Regions from separate parts of the Melissococcus plutonius ATCC 35311 genome, predicted to be linked through region 1. Evidence: predicted binding sites of a transcription regulator. Region 1 holds the regulator's gene; each other region holds the start of a gene.
What was found. The regulator LexA, encoded in region 1, represses DNA repair genes until DNA is damaged. The targets are predictions, from matches to a motif close to CNAACANNTGTTNG.
Positions count from the first base shown of each region.

Region 2: the regulator LexA is predicted to act here: its motif matches at 2,749-2,762, upstream of ruvA (Holliday junction branch migration protein RuvA).
Region 3: the regulator LexA is predicted to act here: its motif matches at 3,045-3,058, upstream of dinB (DNA polymerase IV).
Region 4: the regulator LexA is predicted to act here: its motif matches at 2,061-2,074, upstream of MPTP_RS06260 (replication-associated recombination protein A).

Region 1 is NC_015516.1:1,142,099-1,146,779, reverse strand. It holds gene tkt (transketolase) at 1-698, opposite strand, end outside; gene MPTP_RS04870 (DUF896 family protein) at 794-1,036, opposite strand; gene lexA (transcriptional repressor LexA) at 1,228-1,848, shown strand; gene MPTP_RS04860 (dihydrofolate reductase) at 1,968-2,474, opposite strand; gene MPTP_RS04855 (thymidylate synthase) at 2,500-3,447, opposite strand; gene MPTP_RS04850 (ABC-F family ATP-binding cassette domain-containing protein) at 3,463-4,681, opposite strand, start outside.
Region 2 is NC_015516.1:313,040-317,720, forward strand. It holds gene mutL (DNA mismatch repair endonuclease MutL) at 1-1,616, shown strand, start outside; gene msrB (peptide-methionine (R)-S-oxide reductase MsrB) at 1,829-2,269, shown strand; gene ruvA (Holliday junction branch migration protein RuvA) at 2,792-3,397, shown strand; gene ruvB (Holliday junction branch migration DNA helicase RuvB) at 3,515-4,528, shown strand.
Region 3 is NC_015516.1:641,036-645,716, forward strand. It holds gene holB (DNA polymerase III subunit delta') at 1-742, shown strand, start outside; gene MPTP_RS02720 (PSP1 domain-containing protein) at 736-1,572, shown strand; gene MPTP_RS02725 (DNA replication initiation control protein YabA) at 1,575-1,922, shown strand; gene rsmI (16S rRNA (cytidine(1402)-2'-O)-methyltransferase) at 2,026-2,892, shown strand; gene dinB (DNA polymerase IV) at 3,092-4,204, shown strand; gene nrdG (anaerobic ribonucleoside-triphosphate reductase activating protein) at 4,403-4,681, opposite strand, start outside.
Region 4 is NC_015516.1:1,460,521-1,465,201, forward strand. It holds gene prmA (50S ribosomal protein L11 methyltransferase) at 1-854, opposite strand, end outside; partial or broken gene MPTP_RS06250 (DUF3013 family protein) at 868-1,354, opposite strand; gene MPTP_RS06255 (DNA-3-methyladenine glycosylase) at 1,290-1,994, opposite strand; gene MPTP_RS06260 (replication-associated recombination protein A) at 2,118-3,398, shown strand; RNA gene ssrS (6S RNA) at 3,453-3,643, shown strand; gene MPTP_RS06265 (hypothetical protein) at 3,782-4,060, shown strand; gene MPTP_RS06270 (universal stress protein) at 4,156-4,656, shown strand.

The DNA of each region.
Region 1 (4,681 bases):
GTTGTAATGGCTTGAGCAATTTCTTCTAGATTATTACCATCTTTAACAAGTAGATGTTGCCAGCCATAAGCCTCATAACGTGCACCAACATTTTCTGTAAATGATTTTGAAGTAGGTCCATCTAATGAGATATTGTTTGAATCATATAAAACAATTAGCTTTCCTAATTTCAGATGACCAGCTAGTGAACTTGCTTCTTGAGAAACTCCCTCCATTAAATCACCATCGCCACATAAGGCATAAGTATAATGATCAATGAGTGAAAATTCTTTTTGATTATAAGTTGCAGCTAAATGGCTTTCAGCCATTGCCATTCCTACAGCCATAGCAAGCCCTTGACCTAATGGCCCAGTGGTAGCTTCTACACCATCTGTATAATGTACTTCTGGATGTCCAGGTGTTTTACTGTCAAGTTGTCGAAAATTTTTTAAATCTTCCATAGAAACATCATAGCCAGCTAAATGCAGTAAGCTATATAACATAGCAGATCCATGTCCGGCTGAAAGCACAAAGCGATCACGATCTGGCCAGTTCCTTGAAGTCTTTGGATTTATTTTTAAGAATTTTGTCCATAATGCATAAGCCATCGGTGCAGCTCCTAAAGGTAGGCCAGGATGTCCTGAATTTGCTTTTTGAACGGCATCAATGCTTAATGTACGAATCGTATTCACGCCTAATTGATCGACTTTGTCAAACAAAAAATCATCTCCTACTTAATTCCTCAATTTTTAAAGTTTGCACTTTTATTGTAATGTATTTTTTTTATGAAAGCAATTACTTATTGATTAAAATCCTATTCTCTGTTATGTAGTCCCTTTTCTTTTTGAATCCGTTTAAGTTTTTCAGGAGTAACATCATTTCCTTCAGGATCTATTACTTTCATGCCTTCAATATGATGACGCATGCCACCTCGAAAAGCTGTTAAATATTCTTCTCTTAATTGTTGTTGTTCCATCTTTTCTTCTTTTGTTAAAGGGGATTTTTTAGCTTTTCTAGCTAACTCATTAATTCTATGCAACTTTTCTTTGGATAGCATATTCTTCTTTCCTCCTGTCTTCTACTTACACAATCTATCTTATAAGATCTAAATAAAAAACACAACTAAATTAGATAAACAGTTAGAGAATGCTTTCATTACCAGATGACAGCCTATACGAACGCTTGTTTGATTCTCTTTACATTTTATGATAAACTAAAGTTAGCAATCAAAAGAAAGCGAGTGAGATTTTGGCGAAGCGAACTGAAACAAAACAATTAGAAGTATTAAAATATATATATGAACAGGTTGAATGCAAAGGATATCCACCAACCGTTCGTGAAATTGGGCAGGCAGTTTCTCTTTCATCTACTTCAACGGTTCATGGACATTTAGCTAGATTAGAAAAAAAAGGATTTATTCAAAGAGACCCAACAAAACCTAGAGCGATTGAAGTAACAGATAAGGGATTAGAAAAACTGGAACTTCAACCTAAAAATATTCCAATCATTGGAACGGTAACTGCTGGAAATCCAATTTTAACGTTAGAAGAGCCCGTAGGTGTGTTTCCTATACTTCCTGATCTACAGACTGAGGAAAATGAATTATTTATGCTAACCATTTGTGGGGAGAGCATGATTCATGCCGGCATTTTAGATGGTGATCAAGTCATTGTTCGAAAACAATCCACAGCTGACAATGGTGATATTGTGATTGCTATGACCAATCAAAATGAAGCAACGTGCAAACGATTCTTTAAAGAAAATAATTCTATTCGTCTTCAACCCGAAAATGATCAATTTGAACCAATTATATTAACAAACGTAACCATCCTTGGTAAAGTTATACGTTTATACCGCAATCATATTTAAACTATTCAATTTATTCAAATAAACCTAAAAACCCTTTACCTATTTAAATTTAATAGGTGAAGGGTTTTTAGATTTAATAAAATTATCCAATAATAACCTTAAATGGTTTTACTCTTGTTTTATTCATTTTTATAGACTTTTCGCTGATAGGTTTCAAATTCATAGGAATAATTATTTTTCTCGTCCGTTTCACCTTTACTTGTATTAATCTTAGTCCATTCTTCCCAATGAACTTTTGGAAATTGTGTATCTCCCTTGAAAGTATGGTGAATAACTGTGCGATAAAGTACTTCACAATAAGGTAAAAAAGCTTTATAAACAGTAGCCCCACCCGTAATAAACGTAATACCTGAAAAATTCTTTGCATAGTCTAATACTTCATTGATCGTATGCATCACCAAAACACCATCAGGTACCTGATAATGTTGATCATGGGTTAAAACAATCGTGATTCGATTTGGTAATGATCGTTTTCCCATGCCTTCAAATGTTTTTCTTCCCATAATTAAAGTATTGTTTTCAGTGGTTTGCTTAAAAAATTTCAAATCATTGGGTAAATGCCAAGGAAGTTTGTCATTTAATCCAATGGTTCCTTGTTCATCTTGTGCCCAAATTGCTGATAGCATATATGATTTCTTCCCTTCATTTTTATTAAACTGCAATAGGTGCTTTAATTGCTGGATAAGGCTGATAATTCTCAACCTTGATGTCAGCCATGTCAAAATCAAAAATGGAAGTTTTAGTTGTGTTTAAGACAAGCGTTGGAAGTTGTTTTGGTTTCCTTGTTAGTTGTTCATTCATTTGATCAATATGATTTTTATATAAATGTACATCGCCAAACGTGTGAACAAATTCACCGACTTCCAGCCCTGTTTCATGTGCAATTAAGTGTGTCAATAATGCATAGCTAGCTATATTAAATGGAACACCCAAAAATACATCGCCACTACGTTGGTAAAGCTGACAGCTTAATTTGTTATGACTGACATAAAATTGGAATAATGTATGACATGGTGGCAATGCCATTGATGGAATTTCTTCAGGATTCCACGCTGAAACAATTAATCTTCTAGAATCAGGTGTTTTTTTTATCATTTCAATCACCTGAGTTAATTGATCAATGAACTTTCCACTTTTAGTTTGCCAGCGACGCCACTGTGCACCGTAAATATTTCCTAATTCTCCATATTGTTGTGCAAACTCATCATCTGTTAAAATCTTATTACAAAAAAGTTGATGTTGTTCTTGATAAATTTCTGAAAATTTTGAATCTGTTAATACACGTTGGCCAAAGTTAGTCATATCTGGCCCAATATAGTCTGGACTTTTGGTGTATCGCTCGAATGCCCATTCATCCCAAATGTGATTATTATTTTCAAGAAGAAAGCGAATATTGGTATCACCTTTTAAAAACCACAATAACTCACTTTTAATTAAACCAAATGGAACACGCTTTGTCGTTAGTAAAGGAAATCCAGTTGAGAGATTAAAGCGCATTTGATAGCCAAAAATGCTTAGTGTCCCTGTACCTGTTCGGTCTTCTTTCGCTTCACCATTTGTTAAAATTTCCCGTCCCAATGCTAAATAAGCTTCTTCCATGTTCGTTAATTCCTCCTAATTATCTACAAATGCACTTAGGTATTCCCAACGTGCCATTTTTTCATCTAATTGTTGCTCAATCGTTGTTAATTCTTGTTGTAATTCCTCTAAACGGACAAAGTTATCGCCTTGTTGTGTCATTTCTTCTGTTAGTGAGATTACCTTTTTCTCTAATTGTGTAATTTCTTCTTCAATGCCAACCCATTCTTTTTGTTCCATATAAGTCAATTTTGTTTTCTCTTTAGGTTGATTTTTTTTCTTTACTGTTTTTTTAACCAATGTTTCTTTTTTCTCACTTTGTTTTTCTTGGTCTAAATATTCATCAATAGAACCAAGGAATTCATCAATTTTTCCGTTTCCTTGAAAAATAAGTAGCCTATCTGCTGTCTTATTTAAAAAGTAACGATCATGGGAAAGGGTGCCATTTTGCATTTTGACTTCATTGGCTGTTTCTTGTAGGTAAGCAATCATCCGTTTTGTTGGGTCCAAATTTTCACTTTGTTGTGTATAATAAGCCAGATGTACCGTTTGACCTACAGTATAACTGCCAGCTTCTAAAGGAAGCCGTCCGGATAAAATGTTCAATAAAGTCGTTTTTCCTGTCCCATTCTTTCCTGTGATACCAATTCGATCACCTGCTTGAACCAATAAATTAAATTCATTCAAAATGGTATGCTTATCTTTTTGATAATCTCCATTTTTAATTTCAATGACTTTTTTTCCTAGTCGTTGTGTATCAATACCAACTTCTAAAGCCTGCTTTTGTTTTACCTGATGTAAATTCTTCTTTAAGTCTTCAAAGCGATCAATTCTTGCTTGCTGTTTCGTTCCTCGTGCTTTTACACCAGCTCGTATCCAATCTAATTCTTTTTTATAAAGTTGTTTCCTTTTTGCCTCTTGCTGAATGGCTGTATCCTCTCTTTGTGCATGATCCAATAGATAATTTTCATAATTTCCTTTATATTCATAAAGCTTTTCAAAAGATAATTCAAAAATTCGATTAGTTACATGATCTAAAAAATAACGATCATGGGTGACAACCAAGAATGCTCCTTTGTAAGATGCTAAAAAATTTTCTAGCCATTCAATAGTTTCATAATCAAGATGATTGGTCGGCTCATCCAATAAAAGTAAATCAGGTGATTCAATTAATATTTGAGCAAGACCTACACGTTTTTGTTGTCCACCAGATAAGTCACTCATTTTTTTTTGTAAATAATCAATCCCTAATTTT
Region 2 (4,681 bases), 830 kb from region 1:
ACACCACTGGTAAAGGTGAGTTGAAACAAACCATTGCAGGTATTTATGGGGTAAGCATAGCGAAAAAGATGATTACTATTCAAGCAAAAGACTTAGATTTTTCGTTAACAGGTTATATTTCTTTGCCAGAAGTTACTAGGGCAAGTCGTAATTATCTATCGATTATAGTTAATGGTCGTTATATTAAAAATTTTATTCTAAGTAAAGCAATTCTTGAAGGATACGGTTCTAAGCTAATGGTTGGTAGATATCCAATTGCTATTTTGGAAATTAGCATAGATCCCTTATTGATTGATGTCAATGTGCATCCAACCAAGCAAGAAGTGCGATTAAGTAAAGAAAAAGAATTGGTACAACTGGTTCATCAAGCAATTCATGAAGCTTTAAGTCAAGAACAACTTATTCCAAATGCAGTTGAAAATCTTACATTTAAAAAGAAAATTGAAAAACCAGATAAAGTTGAACAACTAAATTTGTCATCTTTTGAAAAAGAACAAGCAAAAAATTCCTCACTTCCTAGCTCCAAAAAATCAGACATAATTCATTACAACAAAGAAACTGGCAATTTCTATGTAGGTGAAAAACCAGGTACCTATCCAACAGGAACGTTTAAAGAAAAGATTGAACAAGCAAAAAAAATAACAGCCAAACCATCTGGTGAAAATAATGAAGGCAAAAATATAGCAAATTTATTAAAGAATGAAATTCCTTTAACGAATAAAATTAAATCTAGCCACTTAACATTATCAGGGAATAATGAGGATAAAAAAGAAGAACTACAATCAAATGAGACAAAGAATGAATTTGCCCTATTATCAAAAAATCAAGATTTACAAAAGACTGAAACCATTTCAACAAATGAATTATTTGCAGATGAGACAATGACAATTACTGTTGACGAATCAATGGATGAAAATTATTTTTCTGAGAAACATGCCACCCATTTAGGAAATATAAATAATAAAAACTCGATAAAGACCATACATACTGAACAAGAAACAACAGAAACATTGAATCAAAAGAATCGGTTTCCAGATTTAGAATATTTTGGTCAAATGCATGGAACCTATCTTTTTGCTCAAGGTTCCGATGGGTTGTACATTCTTGATCAACATGCGGCTCAGGAACGAATTAACTATGAATATTTTCGCGAAAAAATCGGTGAAGTAACAGATGATTTACAAGAACTATTAGTTCCATTAATTATTGACTATCCAAATACGGATGTCTTAAAAATTAAAGAAAAGAAAGACAAATTAAAGGATGTCGGCATTTATCTAGAAGATTTTGATCAGAATAGCTTTATTGTTCGTTCCCATCCAACTTGGTATCCATCTGGAGAAGAAGAAAGTATTATTCGTGAGATGATTGATATTCTTTTGACGACCGGTAACATCAGTGTAAAAAAATTTCGTGAAGAAACAGCTATCATGATGAGTTGCAAGCAAGCAATAAAGGCAAATCATTTTTTAAATGAAAAACAAGCACGTAGTTTATTAGAAAAACTTGCTACCTGTGAAAATCCATTTAATTGTCCACATGGACGTCCTGTTTTAGTCCATTTTACAAATTCAGATATGGAAAAGATGTTCAAACGAATTCAAGATCCACATTAATTTAGCTAACTAATAATGAATAGACGAACAAATCATAAATTTAATTTAAGAATAATGAATATTCAAAGTTTTGTTAATCTACAGATTTTTGTGTGTCACTCTAGCTTTAATGAGTTAGCTATTTAGTAATAATGCATCTATAAAGGAAATAAAGGCGAATCACTCGAATTATCTCGTTATACTCGTTATGATATGGATAAGGAGGGATAACTATGAAAAATGATAAAAATAGGGATGATTTAAAGAATAAACTTGATCCAATGAGTTACTCAGTCACACAAGAAAATGGTACTGAACCACCATTTACTGGTCAATATGATAATTTTTATGATGATGGTATTTATGTAGATATTGTAAATGGTGAACCACTTTTTAGTTCATTAGATAAATATGATGCTGGTTGTGGTTGGCCATCATTTACAAAACCGATTGAAAGAAAAGATATTACAGAAAAGACAGACCGCTCATTAGGCATACATCGTGTAGAAGTGCGTAGTAAGGAAGCTGATTCTCATTTAGGTCATGTATTTACAGATGGTCCAGTTGATCAGGGCGGCTTACGCTATTGCATAAATTCAGCGGCATTACGATTTGTACCTGTAAAAGACCTAGAAAAAGAAGGCTATGGTGAATATCTCTCATTATTTAAGTAAAGGCACAAAACATTTAATTTTTTACTCGTTAATCCATTGAATGATAAAATAATTAGCCAAAGTAATTTTTAATTAAAAATTATTTTGGTTTTTTGATTAAACAGTGATATTTGTTTTAGTTTTATGCTATTTAGTATAAAAATGCTAGGAATATTTATTGTCTAATTAAGAAATATAAATTCAAATTCTTGTTAGACTAGCAAACAAAAATCTATTTAATATGACTAGCTTAATATAAAGAAAATAAAATTAGAAAATACTAAGACAAATAAAGCTCCAATCTTGCGCATATTAATTCATTCTGTTTATATCAATAAGGCATGGCAGTCATCAGTGATATAATAAGTTTTATAAGATATCGATTAGTGTTCAATAGAATACATAATAAGAAGAATTAACTAAAATTATTGTTTTCTTCTTTATTTGTTTGTTTTATCAAAAAATGCAACTATTGACTACGATGAATGTATGCTAAAATAGAAACATATGTACGTATATTATTAGAAGGGTGAAAATAAATTTATGTTTGAATATATTATTGGTACCATTACTTTTATCAATCCTTATTATCTTGTTATAGAAACCAATGGCATTGGGTACCAAATCCTAGTGAGCAATCCTTATCATTATTCTGGAAAATTAGAAAAAAAGGTAAAAATTTATTTGCATCAGGTAATTCGAGAAGATGCACAATTGCTCTATGGATTTAGGGAAATGGAAGAGAAACAACTTTTTTTAAAGCTAATTGGCGTATCAGGTATTGGGCCCAAAAGTGCTTTAGCAATTTTGGCTTTGGAAGATCACGGGGGGTTAATCAATGCTATTGCAGATGAAAATGCAAGTTATTTAACAAAATTTCCTGGTGTGGGTAAAAAAACAGCACAACAAATGGTTTTAGATTTAAAAGGAAAATTAGATGAATTAGAAATGACACCAACAGCTGTAAAGGCAATGACAAATCAGCCAAAAGTTAAAACAAACCAAGCATTAAATGAAGCATTAGAAGCTTTGTGTGCCTTAGGATATAATGATAGAGAAATCAAACGAATTACGCCTGACTTGAAAAGTATGGATTCACAATCAACGGATCAATATTTAAGTCAAGCATTAAAGTTAATTATGAAATAATTTATGAAATTACTTTTTTAACAGATGAAGAAAGAATAGAAATTTATAATAAAAGTAAATTTTTTAAAAATAACTAGGTGAAAAGTCTGTATTTAATAGAGAAAGGGGGAATAATAAATGTCAGAAGAAGAACGATTAATGACAGCTAAAAGTAACCAACAAGATGAAATACTCGAAAAATCCCTTAGGCCTAAATTTCTAACTCAATATATTGGACAGGAAAAAGTCAAACAAGAATTAACAATTTATATTAAAGCAGCTTGTAATCGAAAAGAAGTATTAGATCATACTTTACTTTATGGACCACCTGGGTTAGGCAAAACTACTCTAGCAATGGTAACTGCCAATGAAATGGATGTAGGAATGCGAACCACAAGTGGTCCAGCGATTGAACGTCCTGGCGACCTTGTTGCTATTTTAAATGAATTGACTCCTGGTGATGTCTTGTTTATTGATGAAATTCATCGATTACCAAGAACGGTAGAAGAGATGCTTTACTCTGCGATGGAAGATTTTTATGTGGATATTATGGTTGGTCAAGGTACTACAGCTCATCCAGTACATTTTTCTTTACCACCATTTACACTTATTGGTGCAACGACACGAGCGGGCATGCTTTCTGCACCTTTACGTGATCGTTTTGGCATTATTTCTCACATGGAGTATTATACTGTGGAAGACTTGAAAGAAATTGTTATACGATCTTCAGATATTTTTCAAACAGAAATCATGGATGAAGGTGCTTGTGAAATTGCTCGTCGTTCTAGAGGAACACCTAGAATTGCGAATCGGTTATTAAAAAGAGTTAGAGATTTTGCACAAGTTCAATCAAATGGAGTAGTGACAAAAGATATCGCCGATAAAGCTCTCACTCTTTTACAGGTAGATCATCAAGGATTAGATTATATAGATCAAAAACTTTTAAAAACAATGATTGAATTATATGGAGGAGGACCAGTTGGACTAAGCACGATTTCCGTAAATATTGGTGAGGAAACTGAGACAGTTGAAGATATGTATGAACCTTTTTTAATTCAAAAAGGATTTATTAAGCGAACGCCAAGAGGAAGGATTGCTACGACACTTGCTTATGAACACCTTGGTTACCATACATACAATCAAAAAGAGTAAAATTCATTATTAGAAAACTCGAGGATGTAGAAAGTAATAAAATTTAATCAGTAAAACGAAATGAATTAAAATCTTTATTTCCTATTTAGTTTGTTTTATAAAATCTACTTCACGATTTTTTAAGAAATAAGGATGTTCTATTCAGTCGAGTAT
Region 3 (4,681 bases), 500 kb from region 1:
GCATCCAGATGTTTTAAAAATAATTCCCGATGGTCAAACTATAAAAAAAGATCAGGTATTACGTTTAAAATCTGAATTTACAAAAAGTGGAATGGAAACAACTCAGAAAGTATTCTTAATTGAACAAGCAGACAAAATGAATGTAAGTGCAGCAAATAGTTTATTAAAGTTTTTAGAAGAGCCTAATAATGAAAGCATGGTTATTTTGGAAACAACTCAACTGATAAAAATGTTACCTACAATTCAATCACGTTGTCAGATACTTCATTTTCAACCATTGAACAAAAGAACTTTATTCAAAGCTCTGTTAAATGAAAAAGTAAGTCAAACTTCTGCTGAACTTCTGATAGAATTAACAAGTAGTTTCAATAAAGCGGTTGAATTATCTCAAGATGAATGGTTTAATGAAGCTAGAGAGACTATTGGCCAATGGGTTGAATATTTCAAAAAAGATGATCTACAAGCATTCATTTATGTACAAAAGAAAATGATAAAAATTTTTAAAGAAAAGGATCAACAAGCATTAAGCTTTGATTTATTACTTGCCTATTTTTATCAATTATTAAAACATTCAACTACTTTTCAAGATGAGAATCTTTCATTAGAAAAGATTACAAGTGATATGGAATTTATTTTACAAGCAAAACAAAAGTGGGAAGCAAATGTTAGTTGGCAAGGTGTTATGGAACAACTTGCTCTACATATCATTCATAAAAATAAGCTGGGAGGATGGAAATGGTAGAAGCAGTAGGAGTTCGTTTTCGTGAAGCTGGTCATATCTATTATTTTTCTCCTAGTACTTCTGAGTATTCTTATAATGAAAAAGTATTGGTCGAAACGCAACAATCAAAGCAATTAGCAACGGTTGTTATACCCAAGAAAGAGATAGATGTTGAGGATTTACCAGATGAACTAAAACCAATTTTAAGTAAAGCAACAACAAAAGATTTAGAAAAACATCAGAAAAATATAGAAGATGCACAAGAAGCATTGCTAATTGCTACAAAAAAAATTACAGAACATAAACTAGAAATGAAATTAATTCAAATTGAGTATGTTTTCGATAGAAGCAAAATGATTTTTTACTTTACTGCAGATGGTCGAATTGATTTTCGTGAATTGGTAAAAGATTTAGCAGCGATTTTTCGGACGAGGATAGAATTACGTCAAATTGGTGTACGAGATGAGGCGAAACTGTTAGGTGGGATTGGTCCTTGTGGTAGGCAATTGTGTTGTTCAACCTTTTTAGGTGACTTTATTCCTGTCTCTATAAAAATGGCAAAGGATCAAGGATTATCATTAAATCCTGTTAAAATTTCTGGATTATGTGGTAGTTTGATGTGTTGTTTGAAATATGAAAATGATGAATATGAATTGGCAAAGAAAGTACTACCTGATTATGGTAGTGAGGTTATAACACCAGACGGTAAAGGAAAAGTAGTCGGTTTAAATTTATTAAGTCGTTTGGTTAAAGTTCGCTTGATTGGACATGAGATGGCAGTTGACTACAGTTATGAAGAAATTAAAGAGGCAACAGAAATGGCACTGCAGAATGTTGAAAAAGGTGATTAAAAATGGATAAGCGTTCATTGTATGACGGCCTAAATTCGTTAGAAAGTGATTTAGAATGTACATTACTGCAATTAAAAGAAATTAAAGAGTCACTTCATGAATTGGTAGAAAAAAATACAACTTTAGAGATTGAAAATCAGCGATTACGTGAACATTTGCAAGAACTAAATCGATTATCTGTTAATGAGATAGATTCTTCAAAACAAGAATTATCAAAATCCCGTATGAATTTAGAAAAGTTATATGAAGAAGGATTCCATGTCTGTAACATTTTATATGGTTCGAGAAGAGAAAATGATGAAGAATGTGCATTTTGTTTAGAAGTGATTTATGGTGAGCGATGTAAATAAATGAGTTATAAAATAAATGCAAGCCGGTACAGATTGATATGTGTTGGTTTTTGTTTAATTGAAAATGAAAAAGAAAAATGATGAGGAGAGAAAAAGACGTACGATGCAAAAACAAAAAAGTTTTGAGAATATCGAGATAGGCTGTCTTTATCTTGTTCCTACTCCAATTGGCAATTTAGAAGATATAAGTGTTCGTTGTTTGAATTGTTTAAAAGAAGTTGATCTAATTGCAAGTGAAGATACAAGAAATACACAAAAATTGTTAAATTACTTCGAAATTATGAAATCACAATTGAGTTTACATGAACATAATTATAAGGAAAGAATACCAAGACTGCTGGAACGTTTAAGAAATGGAGCAAAAATCGCGCAAGTGAGTGATGCAGGTATGCCATCTATTAGTGATCCAGGACATGAATTGGTTACTGCCTGTATTGATGAAGGAATACCTGTTGTTGCCTTACCAGGACCTAGTGCTGGCATTACCGCATTAATAGCTTCTGGATTACTGCCACAGCCCTTTCTTTTTTATGGATTTTTACCAAGGAATAAAAATGAACAAAAACAGATTATAGAAGGACTAAGGGAACAACAAGCCACACAGATATTCTATGAATCACCTTACCGATTAAAACAAACTGTTCAAACTTTTGCCCAAATATATGGGCATGAACGCCAAGCAGTCATATGTCGAGAATTGACGAAATTACATGAGGAATATCTAAGAGGTACTCTTGAAGAGATATCTGATTATCTATCTAGGTGTACAATCAAGGGAGAATGCTGTTTATTAATTGCTGGTAAAACAAAAGAAGAGATTCAGTGGAACCTTGATGAGTTACCACCAATTAAGGAACAAGTTCAATTACTTATCAGAGATGGAAAAACTTCTAAAGAGGCTATAAAAGAAATAGCGAAGCAATATGGATTAAAAAAACAAGAAGTTTATAAAAAATATCATTTAGAATAATGAAATGAACCTTTCATTTTATAATCATTTTTTCATCGTATGAATAAAATTCATTTGTTTAGCAGAATAAAACAACTGAAATAACTATAGCTGATTAAAAGACTCTTTTTTTCTATCAAATTTTTTACTCACTTTAAAACTAGAGTTACTTTCGAACATATATTTTATATATAATCAATTTGAAAGGAAGCGGTGAGAAATGAGAAGCGAGTTAAGATTTCCTTTAAAGAAAGATACCTCAAGAAAAATTATTCATATCGATATGGACGCTTTTTTTGCTTCTGTAGAGGAACGTGATCACCCAGAATTGGCAAGTCACCCACTTGTAATTGCAAGACATCCAAGTGATACTGGTGGCAAAGGAGTAGTTACAACAGCGAATTATATTGCTCGTCAATATGGCATTCATTCGGCTATGAGCGTAAAAAAAGCCTATGAATTATGCCCACAAGCTACTTTTAAACCAGGAAATTATCAAAAATATTCAGAAGTTTCTCAGCAAATTCGCACTATTTTTTGTAGATATACAGATATAATTGAACCTGCTTCCATTGATGAGGCTTATTTAGATGTGACCATTAATAAATTACATAGCAAATCAGCCATTAAAATCGCCCGTTTGATCCAACAAACGATTTGGCAAGAATTACAATTAACTTGTTCAGCAGGTATCAGTTATAATAAATTTTTAGCAAAATTGGCTTCTGACTATCAAAAACCAAAAGGATTAACAGTTATTCTGCCAGAAGAAGCAGAAGATTTTTTGAAAAATCTTGCAATTGAAAAATTTCATGGAATTGGAAAGAAAACAGTTCCTAAAATGCATGAACTTGGCATTTATACTGGAAGAGATCTTTATCATGTCAGTGAGATAGTATTAATCCAGCATTTTGGTAAGATGGGCTATTCTCTATATCGTAAGGTTCGTGGCATTCATGATGCACCGGTAGACGCTACCAAGGATCGTAAATCAGTTGGAAAAGAACATACATATAGAAAGCCTTTAGCAACAGAAGAACAAGTAGTGACACAATTAAGGCAGTTGGCAATGAAAGTAGAAGCCTCTCTTCAACAAGCTCAGAAACATGGAAAGACCATTGTTTTAAAGGTTCGCTATGAAGATTATACAACCATCACTAAACGGGTTACACTACAAGAATATATTTATATGAAAGAAGACTTATTCTACCAAGTACAGATGATTTGGGAAAATGAGCTAGAATGGAAAAAAAATATTCGATTATTAGGAATTACGTTAACAAACTTAGCACCAATAACCTATAAAAATATTTCATTACCACTTTGGAATTAATGATTTAATGATTTAATGAATTAAATGGCGAATTGTTTATATTCTATTTTAGCTCGGCTAACGTTCAACTGTTCAGGAGAAATAGATAAAGAATAGAAATATATTATTTAAAATGAATAAAAATAGAAGTGAATATCTGGTAACCCAATTATTTTTTATTTAATATGGGCAGATCTTTTCACTTCTATTTTTGATATATCAAATTAAGTTTGCTTTTTTTATTTGTTCATAACTCGTTTTAGCATCATGACATTTTTCCCAAAGAATGATTTTTTCTTTTTGGATTGATTTTTGAATATCAATGATTCGCTGATTTTCACTACCTCGAAACTGTAAATTCAAATTACGTTTAGCCAATATAAAACGACCATCTACCAGAATATCGATTAATTGAAGTAATTCCAGTTTATCAGGTGTCTCTTTCAATAGTTCTTCAAATGTATATCCACTCCAACTCCAAATATCTTTAGTGTGACC
Region 4 (4,681 bases), 320 kb from region 1:
AAAATCATTTCTTTTTTATCTTCAATAATACCAGAAATAATCAATGTTCCATTTGTTTTCAGCAAATTCCATGCATCTTTTAACATCAGAACAATAATATCAGCCAAAATATTAGCAACAATCATCTCTGCCTGAATAGAAATATCTGTTAATAAATTATTGGTCGTTATCTCGATGTCTTTTTCCAGATGATTTAATTGAATATTCTCTTTTGCAGCCGTGACAGCTACCTCATCTAAATCATAAGCATAGATTTTTTTGGCACCTAAATATTTCCCTGCAATACTTAAAACGCCAGAACCGGTTCCCACATCGATTAAAGTCTCACCACCACGTAAATGTGCTTCCATTGCCTGTAAAGTTAATTGGGTTGTTGGATGTGTCCCTGTTCCAAATGCCATTCCTGGATCCAGACGGATAATTTGTTCATTCTCTGACTGAATATGATAATTTTCCCAACTCGGTACAATAGTTAAAAAACGCGTTATCCGAACAGGATGATAATATTTTTTCCAAGCAGTAGCCCAATCCTCTTCTAAGACTTCACTAATAGTGAGCTGATTTTTACCAATAGCCAATCCAAAGGAAGGAAGTTTAGCAATACTTTCTTTAATGAGCGGCAAAATTTCTGGAAGAAAAGTTGTTTCTGGAAAATAGGCCATAACCAGTGCACCCTCTTCAATTGAAGTCACTTGTGCCTTGTCAATTAATTCTCCATAATTATCTTTTTGGAAATTCTCTATATCAAGCACGTCTTCAATCGCAACACCGCTCGCACCAACTTCCATCATAATATTTGAAATAGCTTCAACTGCCTCACTTGCTGTTTCCACCTTTATTTCTGCCCATTTCATATTATTTTCCTCCTCAATAACTTGGATAAGGTAAATAGCTAATTTCTTGTTCCTTTGCACTACATTCAGTTTCAATACGTTGAAATTTTTGTTCAGACCAATTCAATTCAAATACTTCAACTGTTTCATCAGCCAAAAAGTCCATTAAATCACTTTCTCCATCTAACAATACTTCTTTCAAATAAAGAACAACAGCCTCAATCGTTGCTTTTTTTATCCCTTTTTTTCCTTCATAGGGAATAGTAGTTAAATAATCATTTGGATCAAACTTTGTTTTCTCTGGATGATAAAAAAGTAAAGCATCTTCAAATTCGATGATTGCCTCATCGGAAGAAACTCCTTCCTTATCATCAATCAGTTCCTACTGAATTTTCAGCGAATAAAGTAAATTCAAGTACAATTGCATGGTTTTTCGTATCCCACTCAATAGTAGTGTCATAATCTTCCAATTGGGTGGTTAGTTGTTGTTCCAAATATGTCAATATTGTTTCTTTTTTCATCTGTTTCATTTCCACCTTGCCAGCCAAAATTTTGTGTATCTATGTCACATTTTTTTTGTTTAGAAATATATGGATTGCCACTAACAATATATCGAAGTGGCATTGTTGTCCAGGCACCCTTATTAGGAATCCCAATTCTAGGTAATGCAACAATTTTTTTAGGATAATTTCTTTTTTCTGGTACAATTTTAAGTTTACTTTCAAAAATAGATTGTCCACACAAATTTTTAGTAATTCCTAATGCAGCTACTAGTTTTCCAGGCCCATTCGTAAGTTCTTTTCCCCTTTGGCCCTTACGATTCATTTCCATTTGTTCTAGTCTACTAATCGGTTGAATTGCTCGGATCATTACGCCTTGTGGCATTCCTACCTCACGTGTAATCATATTAAGAATTAAATGCGTATGCATTGTATATAAGTAAATTGTTCCCGGTTTTTCGTACATTGTTTTAAGTCTTGGTGTTTTTCTCAAACCAAAACTATGTGCTGCCATATCTTCCGGTCCTAAATAAGCTTCGACATCTACAATATAACCACCTAAAATCCCAGAAGCTGTTTCATGTTCTAAGTACATGCCTAGTAAAAATTGCGCAATTTCTTCTGTCGATTTTTTCTTAAAAATCTCGCGTATCCTATTCATTTCATCATTCCTATCATACATGAAATCTAATTTATTATCTATCTAAATTTGATAAAAGGCAAAAAGCGAATGCATGTTCTTTATGGTATAATAGATTCAAAGAAATGTAAAGGAGGCCAAAACATGCAACAACCCTTGGCTTATCGAATGCGTCCAAAACAACTTAGTGATGTTGTTGGTCAAAAACAACTCGTTGATAAGGATAAAATCATTTATCGAATGGTAAAAACAAAAATGCTTACTTCTATGATTTTATATGGTCCTCCAGGAACCGGAAAAACGAGCATTGCTAGTGCTATTGCCGGTTCAACAAATTATGCATTTCGAATGCTTAATGCAGCTACAGATACAAAAAAAGATTTGCAGATCGTTGTTGATGAAGCAAAAATGAGTGGAACTGTCATCTTATTACTAGATGAAGTTCATCGTCTAGACAAAACTAAACAAGATTTTCTTTTACCACATTTGGAAAGTGGTAAAATCATTTTAATTGGTGCAACAACTGAAAATCCCTATATTTCTATTAATCCAGCTATTCGAAGTCGCCTACAAATCTTTGAATTAAAGCCATTAACCGAACAAGATATTAAGCAAGCTATAATCAATGCTTTAAAAAATACAGAACAAGGACTTGGTGAATATCCAGTCGTCCTAGAAGATGAAGCATTCGTTCATCTTTCAAGAAGTACGAACGGTGATTTAAGAAGTGCATTGAATGGATTAGAATTAGCCGTTAAATCCACTGAAAAAAATGAAGAACAAAAAATAGTAATTACTCTACCTATTATTGAAGAATGCATACAAAAAAAGGCACTCTCTCATGATAAAGATGGCGATGCTCATTATGATGTGATTTCTGCGTTTCAAAAATCTATTCGTGGCAGTGATGTAGATGCAGCGCTTCACTATTTAGGTAGGTTGATTGAAGCAGGAGATCTTCCAATTATTTGTCGTCGATTAATGGTAACCGCTTATGAAGATATTGGACTTGGTAATCCATCAGCTGCAGCGAGAGCTGTAACTGCTGTACAAGCCGCTGAAAAATTAGGCTTACCAGAAGCAAGAATTCCCTTGGCAAACTCGGTAATTGATCTTTGTCTTTCACCAAAATCTAATTCAAGTATAACAGCTATCGATAACGCATTAACGGATATTCGAAAAGGAAAGTCTGGAGAGGTTCCCATTCATTTAAAAGATGCCCACTATTCTGGGGCAAAAAAACTAGGCAGAGGTACAAATTATAAATACCCACATCATTATAAGAACGCTTGGATTAATCAACAATATTTGCCTGATGCCTTAAAAAATGTCCATTATTATAGACCAATTAATACTGGTAGATATGAACAAGCATTACAACAACAATATAATCAGATTAAACAGTGGCAATCTGAAGAACTTTAAATTATATAGGTATGATTATTGCCGATTTGTTTTTAATGTGCTATGATAAAATCATCAAATCTGTGATGTGCGTATTGTCTTTTTCTGTGTTGACCGAACATTTTATTGATACTTTGGGATCTGACTTGTACCAAAGCCGGTAACATGCCTTTTCACTTGGTAGTTCGAAGCTGAGGTCGTTGAGCCCACCTGCTAATTTGCGGGATCAATACAACAAGACGAACAACGGCACCGACGGATTTGTGTTTTTAGAGGAAATATTTCATTTTGTCTTTTAAAATAAATAAGAATAACATTTCAATTTATCATTTAAATAAAGAAATAGGTGAAGACAAATAAAATTACTACTATTTGTTTTCACCTATTTTTAATGGAGGAAAAAAATGATTCGCCTTTTATTAATTTTAATTATTCTTCTGTTAGGGTTTATTGGTTTTTGTCTCTTAAGAAAAACAGAAATCTTTCTAGCTCTACTAAAAAAGAATGCTACAGATGAGACCCAAAAAACTTTCTATCTATTTGGTTACAGTTATCTATTTATGGCTGCTATTGGTATTATTATTTTAATAACGAATCAACTTATTTTTTCATTATTTTATATTTGCATTCTTTTAATAATTTCAACAGTTTTCAGTATGTATATCGCTAGGAAAATTCTTTAATCGAATTTTCTTTTTTATTTTCTTTTTTTAAAATTTTATTTTACAATTAGATTATTAATTAAATATTGAGTTTTTGAAAGGAAGTGTTTTTTTATATGTTACAAGAGTATAAAAAAATTATGGTAGCAATTGATGGATCTAATGAAGCGAGATTAGCTTTTTTAAAAGCAGTTAATGTTGCTAAACGTAACAAAGCACAATTATTACTAGTTCACATTATCGACATACGCACCTATGTAAATGTTTCTTCTTTTGATGCCCCTTTTAGTGGTGTTGATACGCTTATGGATGAACAAGAGAAAAATACGGCGGAACAAATCTTAGGTGATTATGAAAATGAAGCAAAGCAACAAGGCTGTACAAATATCTTTAAAATTATCGAATATGGTTCACCAAAACTCATGATTGCTCGTGAATTACCTCAAAAATATGAAGTTGATTTGATTATGCTAGGTGCAACAGGATTAAATGCAATTGAACGCTTGTTTATTGGCTCAGTGTCAGAAGCAGTTACCCGAAATGCTCCCTGCGATGTTCTTATAGTACATACCGATTTAGAAAATAAGGCATCTTCAAAGGATAAACCAACCAACTAACTAATTACTTTTCTTGCCTTTATAA